2 regions of the Marinobacter sp. V34 genome follow, and region 2 is predicted to be linked to the other one. Evidence: predicted binding sites of a transcription regulator. Region 2 holds the regulator's gene; the other holds the start of a gene.

The links. The regulator FliA, encoded in region 2, starts transcription of late flagellar genes. The targets are predictions, from matches to a motif close to CTAAAGTTTNNNNNNNNNNNGCCGNTAA.
Positions count from the first base shown of each region.
Region 1: AC0B60_RS11260 (methyl-accepting chemotaxis protein) is a predicted target of FliA. The motif match lies at 4,659-4,686, and genes of this name have one in related genera.

Region 1 covers NZ_JBUPZY010000006.1:30,802-38,955, forward strand. Annotated here, with positions in the region: gene AC0B60_RS11245 (DUF1513 domain-containing protein) at 1-1,074, shown strand, start outside; gene AC0B60_RS11250 (MFS transporter) at 1,160-2,473, shown strand; gene AC0B60_RS11255 (DUF4870 family protein) at 2,470-2,841, opposite strand; gene AC0B60_RS11260 (methyl-accepting chemotaxis protein) at 2,907-4,547, opposite strand; gene AC0B60_RS11265 (PhoX family protein) at 4,768-6,798, opposite strand; gene AC0B60_RS11270 (hypothetical protein) at 6,951-7,253, opposite strand; gene AC0B60_RS11275 (hypothetical protein) at 7,388-7,648, opposite strand; gene AC0B60_RS11280 (acyl-CoA dehydrogenase) at 7,760-8,154, opposite strand, start outside.
Region 2 covers NZ_JBUPZY010000003.1:206,368-214,521, forward strand. Annotated here, with positions in the region: gene AC0B60_RS06430 (flagellar motor protein) at 1-75, opposite strand, end outside; gene AC0B60_RS06435 (protein-glutamate methylesterase/protein-glutamine glutaminase) at 75-1,223, opposite strand; gene AC0B60_RS06440 (chemotaxis protein CheA) at 1,256-3,418, opposite strand; gene AC0B60_RS06445 (protein phosphatase CheZ) at 3,436-4,224, opposite strand; gene cheY (chemotaxis response regulator CheY) at 4,245-4,628, opposite strand; gene AC0B60_RS06455 (RNA polymerase sigma factor FliA) at 4,805-5,536, opposite strand; gene AC0B60_RS06460 (MinD/ParA family protein) at 5,567-6,379, opposite strand; gene flhF (flagellar biosynthesis protein FlhF) at 6,426-7,721, opposite strand; gene flhA (flagellar biosynthesis protein FlhA) at 7,782-8,154, opposite strand, start outside.

The DNA.
Region 1 (8,154 bases), on a different contig from region 2:
TTACTGAAAGCGGGTATGGCGGGAGGACTGGCAGCCACCCTGTCCGGCTGCAGTCTGCTGCCTCGGAAAGCGGACTACGCGCCAGATCAGTATGTCGGCGCCGTGGGACTGCCCGGGGGTAAGTTCGGCATTAGTGCCATCAACCGCAAAGGCCAGCCCGTATGGGAATCGCCAGTCGACACCCGTTGCCATAGCGGCTGTGCACGCCCGGGGGGCTCACAAGTCGTTTTTTTCGAACGCCGGCCCGGCTGGGCGTTTTACGGGTTCGACGCCCACAGCGGCAACAGGACAAATCGTGTCAAGGCGGCCTCCGGGGAACACTTTGTCGGTCACGGAGTGTTCTCCCCCGACGGCCGATGGCTCTATGTCACCGCCAGCCGCTACGAACAGGGACAGGGCATTATTGCCATTTATGACGCAGAGCAGGACTATCGGCGGGTCGATACCTTTGAGCTTCAGGGCATTGGCCCCCATGAACTGACACTGCACCCGGATGGGGAAACCCTGGTGGTTGGCCTGGGCGGCATAATGACCCATCCGGACTACGATCGCCTCAAGCTGAACCTCGACACCATGGAACCCGCGCTGATCCTGATGAACCGTCACAGTGGTCGAATTATTGGGCGATTCAACCCTGCCCATCACCAGCAAAGCGCCCGTCACGTCAGTACCGGTTCAAACGGCCGGGTGTACGTTGCCTATCAGTACCAGGGCCCGCTTCACGAGTCACCTGCCCTCATCGCCCGGCTGGAAAGCGGACAGCTCCAGGAAGTCCGATTCGATGAGGATACCCAGGCAGCGCTGGCCAACTACATCGCCAGCGTGGTTGCCCACCCGGAGAGCGACCTTGTCGCTGCCGCGTCCCCGGTGGGTGGCACCGCCGTGGTGTTCAATGGCATCACTGGCGAACTGCTGGCCAGGGCGTCTATCCCCGACTGCGCTGGTGTTCAGGCTTTGTCAGGAGGCGATTTCCTGATTTCCTCCGGACGCGGAAAACTGGTGCGCCTGGGACAGGACAACCAGCCACGGCAAATCGCCGATCTGCCGGTTCAATGGGACCACCACCTGGTCTGAATCCCCCGCAACTCCGTTCTCCTGCCTTAAGGCGACAGGCCTTAGCTGGTATCCTTATAAGCCATTCGTTCAGGAGGACGGCACCTTGCCCGCCAGAAACAAGGACACCCTCGACCAGGTTTACAGCCTGATTGCCAACGAAGAAGACGCCCGGGTTTGCACGGACATCCCCGAAGAAGCCTGCCGCGAGGTGCCACGCAATTTCTTCCTGATCCTCGGCAGCAACGTGCTGACCAAACTTGGTGATTTGCTGATCAGCCCCAAGACCGTGCTGGCCTGGCTTTTGAGCGCTATCGGGGCGCCTGCCCTGGTGGCCTGGCTGGTCCCGATCCGGGAGTCTGGCTCGATGATTCCGCAAATGGTGATTGGGGCCTGGGTGCGGCGCAAGCCCGTGCGTAAATGGTTCTGGACCCTGGGAAGCTTTGGCCAGGCGGCCAGTGTTCTGGGCATGGCAGCGAGCGTCTGGTTTCTGGAGGGCTACGCCGCGGGCGCCGGCGTGGTGGGCGCATTGGTGCTGTTTTCGCTGGCCCGCGGGTTCTGTTCGGTGTCCATGAAAGACGTGCAAGGCAAATGCATCCCCAAGAAGCGCCGGGGCCGGCTATCGGGGCTGGCCTCTACCATTGGTGGCACCGCCACCGTGGTACTGACGGCTCTGTTGTTCTGGGAACGAGGCGATCCCGGGATACTCTTCTACACCCTCCTGCTATTGCTGGCTGCGAGCCTCTGGGTCATCGCTGGCATTCTGTTCGCATCTGTTGATGAATACGAGGGCGAAACCGGCGGTGGTGGTAACGCCTTGGGGGACGCGATAAACAGCCTCTCCCTGTTAAGGGATGACCCTCCATTCCGGCATTTCGTGATTACCCGGGCCTTACTACTGTGTTCCGCGCTGGCATCCCCCTACTTTGTGGTGCTCGCCCAAAAAAACACCGACAGCGGATGGCTGCTGGGTGTGTTCCTGCTGGCAAGCAGCCTGGCCAGTTCGATCAGTGCGAGTGTATGGGGCTGGATGGCGGATGAATCCAGCAGGCAAGTCATGATCCGGGGAGCAATCATTGCCAGCGGCGTATGCCTGATGGTGGGAGTCACGGCATTGTTAGTGGGGAGCGGCATTGGCGGAGGCTGGTTCTATCCGGCTGCGTTCTTCGTCTTGAGCATTGCACACGCCGGGGTTCGCCTCGGGCGCAAGACCTATCTTGTGGATATGGCCGGAGGCAACAAGCGCACTGACTACACATCCGTCAGCAATACCGTTATCGGTGCCCTGTTGCTGGTAACCGGCGGGCTGACAGCCCTCGTCGCGATGATCTCGGATGTGGCGGTCATCATCACCCTGGGCCTCATGGGGCTGGCCGGCGCCATCAGCGCTACCCGGCTCAGGGAAGTCAGTGCAAGCTAACTCACCTGTGGGGACTTTCCGTCGTTCAGGGCCAGGGCACCTTTTACAATGCGGTAGATGATCCAGATGGAGATGCCCAGCAACACAAACCAGCCGATGATCAGTGGCGTCGTCACAATGCCAATCACCGTCCATAACAGGCCGATCCAGAAGGTCCGTATCTGCCAACGGAAATGGGGCTCTATCCAGGTGTTCCTTACGTCATCAAGCTTGACGTAATTGATGATCACACCCACCAGACCGGTAATGCCTCCGACAAAGAACGACAGCGCCTGCAGGATATAAACCAGCACAGCCAGGTTGCGGCTTGGTTCTTCACGTCGTGATATGGGATCTGCGTTGGCGGGGACGTATTCGTGCTCTGACAAGTCACTCTCCTCTGGCTCCACGCTCGCAGTGTATCACAGCAACAGGCACCGGAAACCGCTGGAGCTCAGCGGCTGTCCGGTTTGTAACCCAGACGGAAGCCGCCCCAATGCTTGCCATTCACGTAAATCGGCACTGACAGGTCATGCATAACCTCGCCGGTATCCCGGCGGTAGGTCTGCAGCAGCATATTCTGGGTATGGCTGCCACAACGGGCACCGGTACGGTCGTTAAACAGCCGCTTGCTGCGACTCTTGACCAGATCCACTTTCGGGTCACCCGTTGGTGCGTGAGCGAAATCGCGATTGTGAGTCGGCACATAGCCATCCGGCGCTGCGGCAATCGCGAAGACCATGGACGGATGGGCCCCTTTCACCGCTTCTTGCACAGTTGGCAATTGTTGATCCGTAAACCGGTCAAAGCTGCTCGAATACTTCGGCGGATCGGTTTTAGGAATGGGGGCTCTTTTTTTATCAAACAGGGCGTTTTCTGCCAGCTGTCCATCACGAACCGCCTGTTCAAAGAGCTTACCAATCCGGTCTGCCCCCTGCCGGGCCTGGTCGTAGAAAAACCGGTGATAGCTTTCACCGCTGTTCAACGCAAACGCCGCGTTGGCTTCTTCCGCCAGTTCCATCAGCGTCGCTGCCTGCTGGGCAAGCGACGCAACGCTGGTATCGCTTTCGGTAATCTGGTCCCGAACCGTTTCAATGGCCGACGACACCTGCTTCAGACTCTGCTCGTTATTCTGGTCAATTTCGGCAATTCGCGCCACTTGCTGCTGCACACGGTCGGACTGATCACGAATCTGATCCAGGCGCTCACCAACGCTTTCAACTGACCCCAGGCCGGATTCAACGCTCTTGGCCAGGTCCTCAATCCGCGAGACAATCAGGGAGGTGTCGGAACGTATTTCCTGCAGCGTTTCGGCCACCTCACCTGTTGCCTGAGCCGTTCGCCCGGCCAATTGCCTGACTTCGTCGGCAACCACCGCAAAGCCCCGGCCCTGATCGCCGGCACGAGCTGCTTCAATCGCCGCATTTAAGGCAAGCAGGTTGGTTTGTTCCGCGATGCCCTGAATGGTGGTAGTAACACCCTGGATCTTGTTGGATTTCTCGTTCAGTTCCTGAATTAACCTGAGGTTTTCGCTGGACTGCTCGTGCACGGCTCGCACGCTATTGATGGCGGAGGTCAGCGCATCACGGCCCTCAACGCTCACCTGACGATTCTGCAGAGCCATGGTTGCAGCGTCGGTGGCCTGCTGGGCAGACTCACGCACACTCTCGGTAATTTGCCCCGCATACTCCGCCATGTGCGCGGTTTCACTGACCTGCCGGTCCAGGCGGGTTTTTAGTTGGTCGGCCGCGTAGGACACCTGGGCCGCAGAGATGGCACTTTTGTCGGCACTGCCAGACAGTGTTTCCACCAGCGCACGCCCTGCTTTGGCATCCGCAAGGAGGCTTGCACACTGTTTGCCCAGTGGACTATCCGCTGGCAGCTCACCGGCGTTGAGTTGCTTGATGGAACGTTCCGCCGGTTCCAGCACGCGTAAAACCAGATACGCGGTGGCGACGACCAGGCCAATAGCCACGCCAGCCACCAGCGACGCGCTATCCAATCCTATCAACGGCGCCACCAGAAAAGCCCCAAAGGCGACGACAACGGCGAGTGACATCCCCACAACCAGAACAGGCCGACTGAGCAAACCCATATCCACCTCATTGTTTTCATTATTAGTGAATGCATCTTTTTTGACGACTACTCGTGAGAGTAAAGAATTGACCTTTACTTATAACTGCTACTTTAGTTGAGCAATACTGGTTTTACGGCAGATTGAGGAAGAACTGAAACAAAAAACCGCAACACCGAAGCCATCCTGATGGACAAATCCGGTGTTGCGGCTTGTTTTAATCGACGTGCGGCAGCCTCTGTCAGGCTCCGATCACACCGCCGTCGTCTTTGGTCACAATAACGGTGGCGTCTCGGGGACGGGACTCCGCCGCGTTCGGCCAGTTGCCGTCCGGATGCTGAATGTTGACGAACATGGTCTTCACATCCGGCGTACTGACGACACCCGTAACCTCGCAACCCTGGGGGCCCACAAAGAAGCGCTTGATTTCGCGGGTTTCCGGATTGGCAGCCAGCATCATGTTGTTGAAGTACGGATCAGCATCAGAGCCATCGGTCTGGATCCACAGGCGGCCGTTGTAGTCGAACCAGAGCCCATCCGGGCTGTTGAAAATGTTGTCGTCGTTCAGTGAGACGACGGTTTCACCATCAACAACGGTTTCCGTACCCTGCTCGCCAGCAAAGACAAAGATGTCCCAGTCAAAGCTGGTCGCCGTGTGATCGTTACCTTCTTCTGTCCAGCGAATGATGTGGCCGGTGGCATTGGGAGAGTTCGGGTTGGCGGCGTTGACGTCGTCGAACCCTGGCTGGCCCCGGTTCGAGTTGTTTGTCAGGGTGAAATAGACCTCGCCAGAGTTGGGATCCACAGCGCCCCATTCCGGGCGGTCCATCGTCGTAGCACCGGCGATATCGGCTGCGAGGCGCGTATTTAGCAAAACGTCAGCCTGGTTCTCAAAACCGTCGAACTGGATATCGCCAACCATGTTGCCTTCGGCCGCAGCAACCTTGCTGGCGAAATCCGCGTCGTCCAGGTCCAGCGCCAGCCAGTCACCTGAGCCATCCTCGTTGAAACGGGCAACGTACAGGGTACCCTCATCCAGCAGGTAACCACCGGCCGTCGCGGCGTAGTATGGCTGGGACGACACAAACTTGTAGATGTACTCAAAACGCGAGTCGTCACCGGAGTAACACACCACCGGCTCTCCTTCCTTTGCCGGCGCAAAGATGACGCCTTCGTGGCCAAAGCGTCCCAATGCGGTTCGTTTCTGGGGTTTGCTTTCCGGCGTAAACGGATCAATCTCGACCATGAAACCGTAGGTGTTGGCCTCGTTGCGGTAATCGTCTGTAGCCGCAGCCCCGGTCATGCTCACGTTGAACCGTACATATTGATCGGCCGCACTATCTGCCAGCTCCCAGTCGTATCGGCTCGAACTACCTACACCATGCCGGGTCTGCTCGCGGGGCTGGGTCGCATCACTATTGGCAAAGTAACCATGCCAGTTCTCTTCCGCCGCAAGATAAGTTCCCCAGGGCGTCGGGCCCATCGCGCAGTTATTCAGGGTACCGCGAGTTTCGGTCGCGTCCGGGCTGTAGGTGGTTACCAGCTTGCTGTAGCCACGCAACGGGCCCCGCATGTCCATTTCAGTGTTGCCGGTGATGCGACGATTGAATGGGCTACCAAAGACGATGTCCCAGGTACCGTTGGTGTCACGTTTGATGTGGACAACAGACACACCGTGAGCGGCAATTTCCTTGCGAACCTCGTCGGCGGGGCGGACACCACCATTATCACCCGCATTGGTCGGGCCGTTGGCATGAATTGCAGCCTGATTAATATACTCATGGTTCATCACCAACAGGCCTTCGGTTGAGCTGTTGCCACCCGCCTTCTGGTCAATCGGGAAGAAATGAACACCGTCATGGTGCATGCCCATTTGCTGTTCCTGATCAGCACCGGTATTGGTGCCATCGGCGCTGTACTCAGGATAGGAACCGGTGATCGGGGTACCCCAGGGCAGGAACGTGACTGAGGAATAGCCTTCGGGAACAACGATTTCATTTGCGGTGGATCTGGCAACGGCTTTGAACCCCAGGTCCGTATTGGCGGGGTTTCCGGTGGTCATACCATTACTATCATCGTCGTCATCGCTGCCACAGCCGGCGAGGCCCAATCCCATGACGCTGGCCAACGCGGCGCCAACGGAACCTTTCATAACGGTGCGGCGCTGCAGACGGGCCGCGAGGACCTGATGAAAGGGCGTATTGCTTGAATGGTTGACTACGGGCTCGTAATTGGGATCCAGGTAGTTGGGATCCAGATCATGCTTTGCCATGGTCCTGCTCTCTCTCGAGTGGGTTATTGGTTTTCGAGAGAACAGTGTCGGTGGGTTAGGTGACAGATTTCAGACAGTAAAAAGACAGTTTCTTTAACATTTTCTTACAGCCAAAAAAGCCTGCCCATCAAGGGCAGGCCACAGACGCAATCTTATTGCATGGAGTCGCCGGCTTCCTCGGCAGCTTCGCCCATTTCCTCACCGGTTTCGTCCATTGCCTCGCCAGTTTCTTCGGCAGCATCCCCTGCGGCGTCCTTGGTTTCGTCCCAGGCGCTGTCATTCTGGCCGGTGGCGTCTTCGTAGGTTTCTTCGACCGCATCGCCGGCGTCATCCGCCATTTCCTCAACGTTGTCACCGGCTTCCTCGAGATCAACTCCTTCGTCGTCGTCCTGGCTGCAGGCTGCAAGGCCCAGCGTCATTAACAATGCCAGTGCGCTCAGTGTCAGCTTGTTCATAATTGTGTCCTTTCATTGGAGTGTGAAAACAACAGCGACAAGTCTACGACTGTGACGGTGCGGGCACAATTACCTGACGATTACGCTTTTGTTATTGGCAACAATAAGTTAGAGAAAGCAATGACCTGCAAACATCAGATGGCACCGGCCACGATAATACCGTCTAGCGTGAGTACGTGGTCAAGGCGAACCATATGGCCACGCCCCAGAAATACAAACTCCTGGCCAGCGCGACTGAACAGGTCACGAATGATGTCATGGGTTGCGCAGATCTGGCCGGCATCGTCGCGATAGACAATCTCAGCCAGCTTTGAGGAGGTCAGATACTCCCGGAGCAAACTGTGAACTTCACAGCGCACCGGGCGATAGGCGTTGGAGGCGTGTCCCGACGTCATGGCAGGTTCTTCCCTGTGGGTGCAGCAGGATAGGAAAGCGCTCCGAAACGCTGATACCTGCATTCCGGAGCCTGCCTACAGTCTGGTTTAGATTGTGTCAGTCCGCCAGTTTCAGAACCACTCCGGTTTCATGTTCATGCAGGTATCGTCCTGGTTGCGGAGCAACACCAGATCCTGTGCCACGGTGGGCAGTTCCCAATGGAAGAAGTACTGGGCGGCCTGCAGCTTGCCCTGGTAGAAGCTCCTTTCTTCATCACTGTTGGCAGAGCCGAGGGCCTTGGCGGCGGCATTGGCCTGACGCAACCACATCCAGGATACGATGATATGGCCGAACAGGTGCAGGTAGCAGGAGGCGTTGGCCAGAATCCGGTCGGGATCTTCCGACATCAGGGATTTACCCAGGCTCTGGGTCACTTTTACCGCTTGCTGCAGGGTTTCGCTGAGGGACAGTGCCCATTGCTGGCAGCGATCGGTGGTGGCAGCTTCCAGGTCCACCTGCATTTCCT
Region 2 (8,154 bases):
ACCGCCTTCCAACAGGTTTCCACCGAGAATCGCCACAAAGGCCAGAATGACGCCCAGCAGGCTGAGAATATCCATCAGCTAACCCCATCTGTCAGGCGGGGACCAATGTCATCAAGCGCGAGGATTTCGTCAGACAACCCGGCCTTGGCCACGGCCATGGGCATACCGTAAATCACCGACGTTTTTTCGTCCTGGGACCAGATATCGGAGCCGGACTGTTTCATAAGGCGACAGCCTTCCTTTCCATCCGACCCCATACCCGTGAGGATCAGCCCCAGGGTCTTTCCGGGAAAACTCCTGGCCAGGGAGCCGAAAGTCACATCCACGCAGGGCTTGTAGTTAAGCCGGTCATCTCCGGGAAGAATCCTGACTCTGCCCTGGCCACCCCGGTTTTCAATCATCATCTGCTTGCCCCCGGGGGCAAGCAGCGCGACGCCCGGCTTCAGCATTTCTCCGTCTTCCGCCTGGCGCACCTCAATCTGGCATAGTTTGTTCAGCCGTTCGGCAAACGCCGGGGTAAAACTGGCTGGCATATGCTGAACGAGAACCACAGGCGCGGGAAACCCGGCCGGTAATGCCATCAGTACACGTTGCAAGGCCACCGGGCCGCCGGTTGACGTGCCGATGGCAACCACACTGTAGTGTTTCGCAGGCCCACGGCGAATCGAACGACGAACCGGTGCTTCAGGCTCAGGGGAGCTGCTGCGAGAAGGTCTATCTGGTGTCGCCGGCCGTTCCGGCACGCTGCGTCTTGCCGGTGCCGGGCTACGGGACGAAGGCGCCGGGGGTGTCGCAGGAGGCGGCGCAGACGGTTTTGCACCTGGGCGACTGCCAGCAACATCCAGCACACGCTCAATGAGTATTTTCTGAAGCTGGCTGGAATCCCGGGCGATTTCCTCAAAATTCTTGGGCAGGAAATCAACGGCACCTGCCTCAAGGGCATCCAGGGTCACCCGGGCACCCTCGTAAGTCAGGGATGAGAACATCAATACCGGCGCTGGGTGTCGCTTCATGATCTCACGGACGGCGCTGATACCGTCCATGACGGGCATCTCGTAGTCCATGGTAATGACATCAGGCCTCAGCTTTTCAGCCAGCTCGACACCTTCACGCCCGTTGGTAGCCACCCCAATCACCTTGATCTGACCGGAAGCGGTCAGGATTTCCGTCAGTCGCTTGCGGAAAAAACCTGAATCATCAACGACCAGGACAGAAACCGTCATCCATTTCTCCTAAACCTGGGCCTGCCGCAACGTTATTTTCCGTAGTTCTGAAGCAGGCTCGGAACATCAATTATGAGTGCAATACGACCATCGCCAGTGATGGTTGCACCCGCCATACCCGGCGTTCCCTGCAGGGCCCGGCCCAGGGGCTTGATCACCACCTCTTCCTGCCCGATCAACTGGTCCACCACAAAACCGACGCGCCGCGTGCCCATGGCCACGATAACCACGTGGGCATTTTCCGGTTCCGGCTGCCCGGCTGCGCCTTTGATCAGCCATCGCTTGATGTGAAACAACGGGAAGACCTTGTCTCGAACCACGATGCATTCGCGTCCATCCACAATGTTCTTCTTGCTGAGGTCCAGATGGAAGATCTCAACCACGTTCACCAACGGCAGCGCAAAGGACTGGTCGCCAAGCATGATCATCAGGGTAGGCATGATGGCCAGGGTCAGCGGTACTTTGATGACGATGCGTGAGCCCTTACCCAGCTCCGACTCCACGCTCAGCTGCCCGTTAAGCTGGCTGATCTTGGTTTTCACCACGTCCATGCCGACACCGCGACCGGACACGTCGGATATCTGGTCCTTGGTGGAGAACCCGGCGGCGAAAATCAGGTTGTAGCACTCGGTGTTGGTCAGCCGATCGGCGGCGTCCTGTTCATAGATGCCCTTTTCAACTGCTTTTCGGCGCAGCACATCCGGATCCATGCCGGCACCGTCGTCTTCGATGGACAACAGGATGTGATCCCCTTCCTGCTCGGCAGACAGAGTGACACGGCCCTGACGAGGCTTGCCCGCCTTTTCACGAACATCGGGTGCTTCTATACCGTGATCAACCGAGTTGCGAACAAGGTGGACCAGAGGATCGGACAGCGCCTCCACCAGGTTTTTGTCCAGGTCGGTCTCTTCGCCGTGCATCTCAAGGTTGATTTCTTTTTTCAGGCTGCGGGCCAGATCGCGAACCACCCGCGGGAAGCGGCCAAACACTTTCTTGATGGGCTGCATCCGCGTTGCCATCACTGCGGCCTGGAGGTCGGTGGTGACCACGTCCAGATTGGAGACAGCCTTGTGCATATGCTCGTCTTCACTCTGGGCACCCAGACGCTGTAACCGGTTACGCACCAGCACCAGCTCACCCACCATGTTCATGATGTCGTCCAGGCGTTTGGTGTCCACCCGTACCGAGGTTTCGGCAACCGGCGCATTGGCGTCCCGTGCCGGCATCGCAGGTGTTACGCCTGCCTTGCCATTCTCCGCAGGGGCTTTTTCGGGTTTACCAGCCGATTGGGCGGGCTTGTCAGTCTTGGCACTGGCAGGTTTGGCGGCAGGCTGCTTCGCAGCAGGCGCAGGGGCCGATTCGGCAGTTTCTGCCGTGGGGCTACCGCCCTTACCATGCAGGTCATCCAGCAACTTTTCGAACTCGTCGTCCGAAATCAGGTCGCCGCCACCCTTGCTGTCACCGGCCTCATCGCTGGCAACGTTGCCAGCCGATGTATCCTGACTGTCAGGGACTTCCTTGCTGGATTCAGGTGGGCCTGAAAACTGACCCTTTCCGTGCAACTGGTCGAGCAGGGCCTCGAATTCATCATCGGAGATGTCGTCTCCGCTCCCGCCCTCATCACCGGAAGGCTCATTGCTGTCGCCGCTGGAAACCGGAGCGCCGGTCTTTTCCTCTTCCAGGGCATCCAGCAACCGCTCGAATTCATCGTCGGTAATATCACCGCCATCGTCACCGGAACTGGCTTCATCGCTCTCGTATTGTTCTTCGCGAGCGACCGCTGCGTTTGCTGGCGCCGACTCCCCTGCCGGCTGCGCCAGTGCGTCCAGAGCTGCGATCAGTTCCTCGGGAGCTGGAGTCGGTTCTTCGTGATGGCGAACCTGTTCAAACATGGCATTGACGTGATCCAAGGCTTCCAGCACCACGTCCATCAACTCGGAATCCACTTTGCGCTTGTGGTTGCGCAGGATATCGAAGACGTTTTCCGCGGAATGGCAGCAGTTCACCAAGGCATCGAGCTGCAGAAACCCGGCACCGCCCTTTACGGTGTGAAAGCCCCGGAAGATGGCGTTGAGCAGATCACTGTCGTCCGGGTTTTGTTCCAGGTCGACCAGTTGCTCCGACAGCTTTTCGAGTATCTCGCCTGCTTCAACAAGGAAGTCCTGCAGGATCTCTTCATCGGCATCAAGCGCCATGCGTTACCCTCTTTTACTCAGAAACCGAGACTGGACAGAAGATCATCAACATCGTCCTGCCCCGATACTACGTCTTCGCGTTCTTCGGCCTTGATCTGTGGACCGACACCCTGTTCCGCCGATATCTTTTCCCGTTCTTCCAGTTCATGCACGGTGCCGGTCATCTGGTCCACATGGCTCGCCATCACTACCAGGCTCAACAGATGTTCTTCCACCTCTTTAACCAGAGTGGTGACCTTTTGGATCACCTGTCCTGTGAGGTCCTGAAAATCCTGGGCCAGGAGAATTTCCGACAGGTTGTCGTACATCGCCCCGGCATCGGTATTCAGGGTTACGAAAAATGTGTCGATACGGGCATAGAGCTCACGGAATTCCGCCGGGGCCATCTCACGGCGGCGAAGTTTCTGCCACTGGTCTCTCAGCTCGGCGGCCTCATCACGGAGGGCGCTGGCCTTGGGCATAGCCTCCTCAACCAGATCCATGGTCCGATTGGCTGCTTTGCCGGTCATCTGAACCACGTATTCCAGACGATCCGAGGCATCGGTCATCTTCGACAGAGCTTCTGACTGTTCGTCGTTCCGGGGATCGACCTGGAAATTTCGGATTGCCTCATGGAGGCTGCGGGTCAATCGGCCGACTTCCCGATACAGGCTCTGGTCCCTGACCTCGCTCAGCTCATTGATCAGGCTCATCGCACGGCCATAGTCGCCGGCATTGACCTGCTCAAGCAGTTCGGCCGCCTGGCTGCGGAGTTTCTCCGTAACCTCCGGGTCGAGCCCCTGTTGGTCTTTTTTGCTATTGCTCATGGGAGCCGTCCGACCTCTGATTACTGGATGCGTTCGAAGATTTTCTCAATCTTCTCCTTGAGTACGGCAGCCGTGAAGGGCTTGACCACATAGCCGTTCACGCCGGCTTGCGCAGCGGCGACGATCTGGTCGCGCTTCGCTTCGGCGGTCACCATGAGCACAGGCAGGGTTTTCAGGCTGTCATCGGCACGGACCTCCTTGAGCAGATCGAGCCCGGACATCCCTGGCATATTCCAATCGGTTACCAGAAAATCGTATTTGCCGCTCCTGAGCATCGGCAGTGCCGTATTGCCATCGTCTGCTTCGTCAGTATTGGTAAAACCGAGATCGCGAAGCAGGTTCTTAATGATCCGTCGCATTGTGGAGAAGTCATCCACAATCAGGATTTTCATATTCTTGTCCAATGGGACCTCCAGTTAAAAACGCCCGGAATTCGTTTTTGGCTTCCGGCTCACAGTCTAGCAGGCCGGTAGTTTAACCGCTTATTGTGTGACCTTTGGGCCGGTTGTAAAGCACCGGTTACCAAAAGGCTACAGTAAAGAATGCCTGGCAACGCCGTTCAACGTGACTGGCGGCCTGTTCAGCTCTGCCAACCAGTAAGACGCCCCCGCAGACGGAGCGCGGCCTGGCTGTGAATCTGGCTGACCCGACTTTCACTAACACCCAACACAGCGCCTATTTCCTTCAGGTTCAGCTCTTCCTGGTAATAAAGGCTGAGCACCAGCTTTTCTCGCTCGGGCAGGTCACCAATCGCAGTGGCCAGGCTCTTCCGGAAATTGTCAGACGCCAGACCATCCAATGGGTTATCACTGTCCTCTGTTTCTTCTATCGGCAGCTCGCCGGATTCATTGAGCTCATCCAGACTAAAAAGTCGGCCACTGTTGGCATCGCTCAGAGAGGAATAGTATTCGTCGAGGTCCAACCCAAGCTCCTCGGCCACTTCCGAGTCTTGAGCTTCCCGGCCCAGGCGGTCCTCGACAGCCTTGATGGCTTTGGCAATGCGGCGGGAGTTCCTGTGGACGGATCGGGGGACCCAATCACCCTTGCGAATTTCATCCACCATGGCTCCGCGGATCCGGATACCGGCGTAGGTCTCAAAGGTAGCCCCCTTGTCGGAACTGTATCGCTGTGCAGCTTCCAACAAGCCAATCATGCCTGCCTGCATAAGATCATCCAGCTGGACAGATGCCGGCAGCCGCGCCATGAGGTGAAGCGCTATTTTTTTGACCAGCGGGGCCTGCTCCTCAACGAGTTGGGAAGGTCCTCGTGTACCCGTCCGGTTGTAGATTCCAAGTTCTTTCGCCAATGTCATGTATCCGGCTATTCAGTGACAGGATCAAAATCAGACTTCGACGAGCCGCTCCACAAAGAATTCCAGATGTCCCCGGGGCGACGATGGCAGCGGCCAGCTATCCACTTTCTCCGCAAGGCTCTTGATCGCCAACGACGCTTTTGCTCGCGGATAGGCATCCAACACGGCACGCTGGCGCTGTACCGCCTTTTTTACGGCCTCGTCATACGGCACCATACCCACATATTGTAGTGCCACATCAAGAAAGCGCTCGGTAACCCGGGTCAGTTTTTCAAACAAATGGCGACCTTCCTGCTCATTCCTGACCTGATTAGCCAGTATACGGAAGCGGTTGGTACCGTAATCCCGGTTCATAAGCTTTATAAGAGCGTAGGCGTCGGTAATAGAGGTAGGTTCATCACAGACGACCAGCAATAGTTCCTGTGAGGCTCGGAGGAAGCTGACCACCGACTCGGAAATACCCGCAGCGGTATCAACAATCAGCACATCGATCTGGTCGCCGAGCTCACTGAAAGCATTGATCAGGCCAGCATGCTCCAGGGTGGAAAGCTGGGTCATACGCTGAGTTCCCGAGGAGGCAGGGACGATTTTGATACCACCGGGGCCATTGACCAGCACGTCCCGCAGGTCACATTCACCGGCAATCACGTCCTGGATATTGCGATTGGAGGTAATACCCAGAAGCACGTCAATGTTGGCAAGGCCCAGGTCGGCGTCTAGCAGCACCACCCGACGTCCCATTTGCGCGAGTGCGATGCCAAGGTTCACTGAAACGTTACTCTTGCCAACGCCCCCTTTCCCGCCGGAAACGGCAATCACCTGTACCGGATGTGGTTTGCTCATACTGACTCTGATCTCTTGCCGCGTTTAACCGCAGGCTGTGTTGTTTTTAAACAGCGACTGCCTGTTGCTGCTGGAGTTTCTTCAGCCTCTCCACGGCCAACCGCACCAGCGGAATGGACTCAGCGTGGTGCAGGTCTTCCGGGATTTTCTGCCCGTCGGTGTAATACGCCACCGGCAATCCCGTTTCCATGACGAATCCCAGCGATTCACCCAGGGTCAGTGCTTCATCGATTTTGGTCATCACACAACCCGTAAGATTTGCCATCTTATAGCAATGCCAGACGGATTTCATGATGCGCGGCTGACTGGTGGCCGAAACCACCAGATGGGTTCGAATCCGGTGGTGACTGCGAGCCAGCTCCATGAGCTGCTCTTCGTAGCCCTTGTCGGTACTGGTCAGGCCTGCGGTGTCAATCAACACCAGGTGGCGGTCCGACAGCTCGTCCAGTATGTCATCCAGGGAATGTGTTTCGTCCACGACCCGCACCGGAACGTTCAGTATGCGCCCGAACACGAATAGTTGCTCATGAGCCGCGACCCGATAGCGATCGGTGGTGACCAGTGCCAGGGAGTCGGGGCCGTGGCGCAGCACGTAATGCGCGGCCAGCTTGCCGATGGTCGTCGTCTTGCCGGACCCGGTTGGTCCCACCAGGGCATAGACACCGCCCTCTTCCGCCCACTCCGTGCGCGCGGTCTTGACTCCGGCGGCCAACATTTTCAGAGACTGCTTCCAGCCATCCTCGAGCCGCCCTGCACGGTGACGCCGGGACAGAGAATTGGCAAGCTCCAGTCCGAGACCGAATTCCTGCAACTTTTCAGACAGCCTCTTCTGTACTGCGTTCACCGCTGTTTGTTCAGGTTCACCGCCGTTCCGGGCACTGACCAGATCGCGAAGGGAACTGATTTCCGCGCGCATTTGCGCCAGCTCACCGGAATAGGCGGCGCTGGCAGCTGTTGGCTCTTCAACCATTATGTCGCCATCGGCAAGCGATTCTTTCGACAGGCCTGCGTGGCCGAATTCCCCACCCGAGACCGCGTTGCCATAGGTCGCGCGCTTTTCCCGCACTTCCCGAATACGATCCCGGGAGCGGCCGAGCTCGTCCTCCAGGCGGCGATGCTGTTCCGCCTGCAACTCGGCGAGCCGTGAGCCATTGGTGGCTTCCCGTGCCGCATCACCGAGGCGCTGACGCGCCATGTTTTCGTCATAATCGAGCGCTGTCACAATTTCGACACCACCATCCACACGACGATTGGAAAGGATTACGGCATCGGGCCCCATCTGATCCCGCACCTGACGCAGTGCCTCTGCCATGCTTTGGGCAAAAAACCGCTTTACTTTCATAATGATGACTCCTCCCCGGTCAGCACTTTCCAGCGCCTTCCGCCTTTCCAGCCGCGGCCTTTACTGACCGACGGATGCGACAATAGTGATCTGTTTGTTATCCGGAATTTCCTGGTACGACAGCACGTGCAGGCGCTCTACTCCGTAGCTGGCAAACTTCGCCAGCACCGGGCGCAAGGGCCCGGAAACCAGTAGAATCGCCGGCTTGCCCAGCATCTCCTGGCGCTGGACGCTGTCCTGGAGCGACCGTTGGAGCTTCTCAACCATATTCGGCTCCAATACCAGCCCGATGTCTTCCTGACCGCCGGATTGTTGACTCTGTTGCATAGACTTTAGCAATAACTGTTCCAAGTCCGGGTCCAGAGTAATCACCGGAATCTCTGCGTCGTTGCCACAGATACTCTGAACAATCATCCGGCGCAGCGACTGGCGG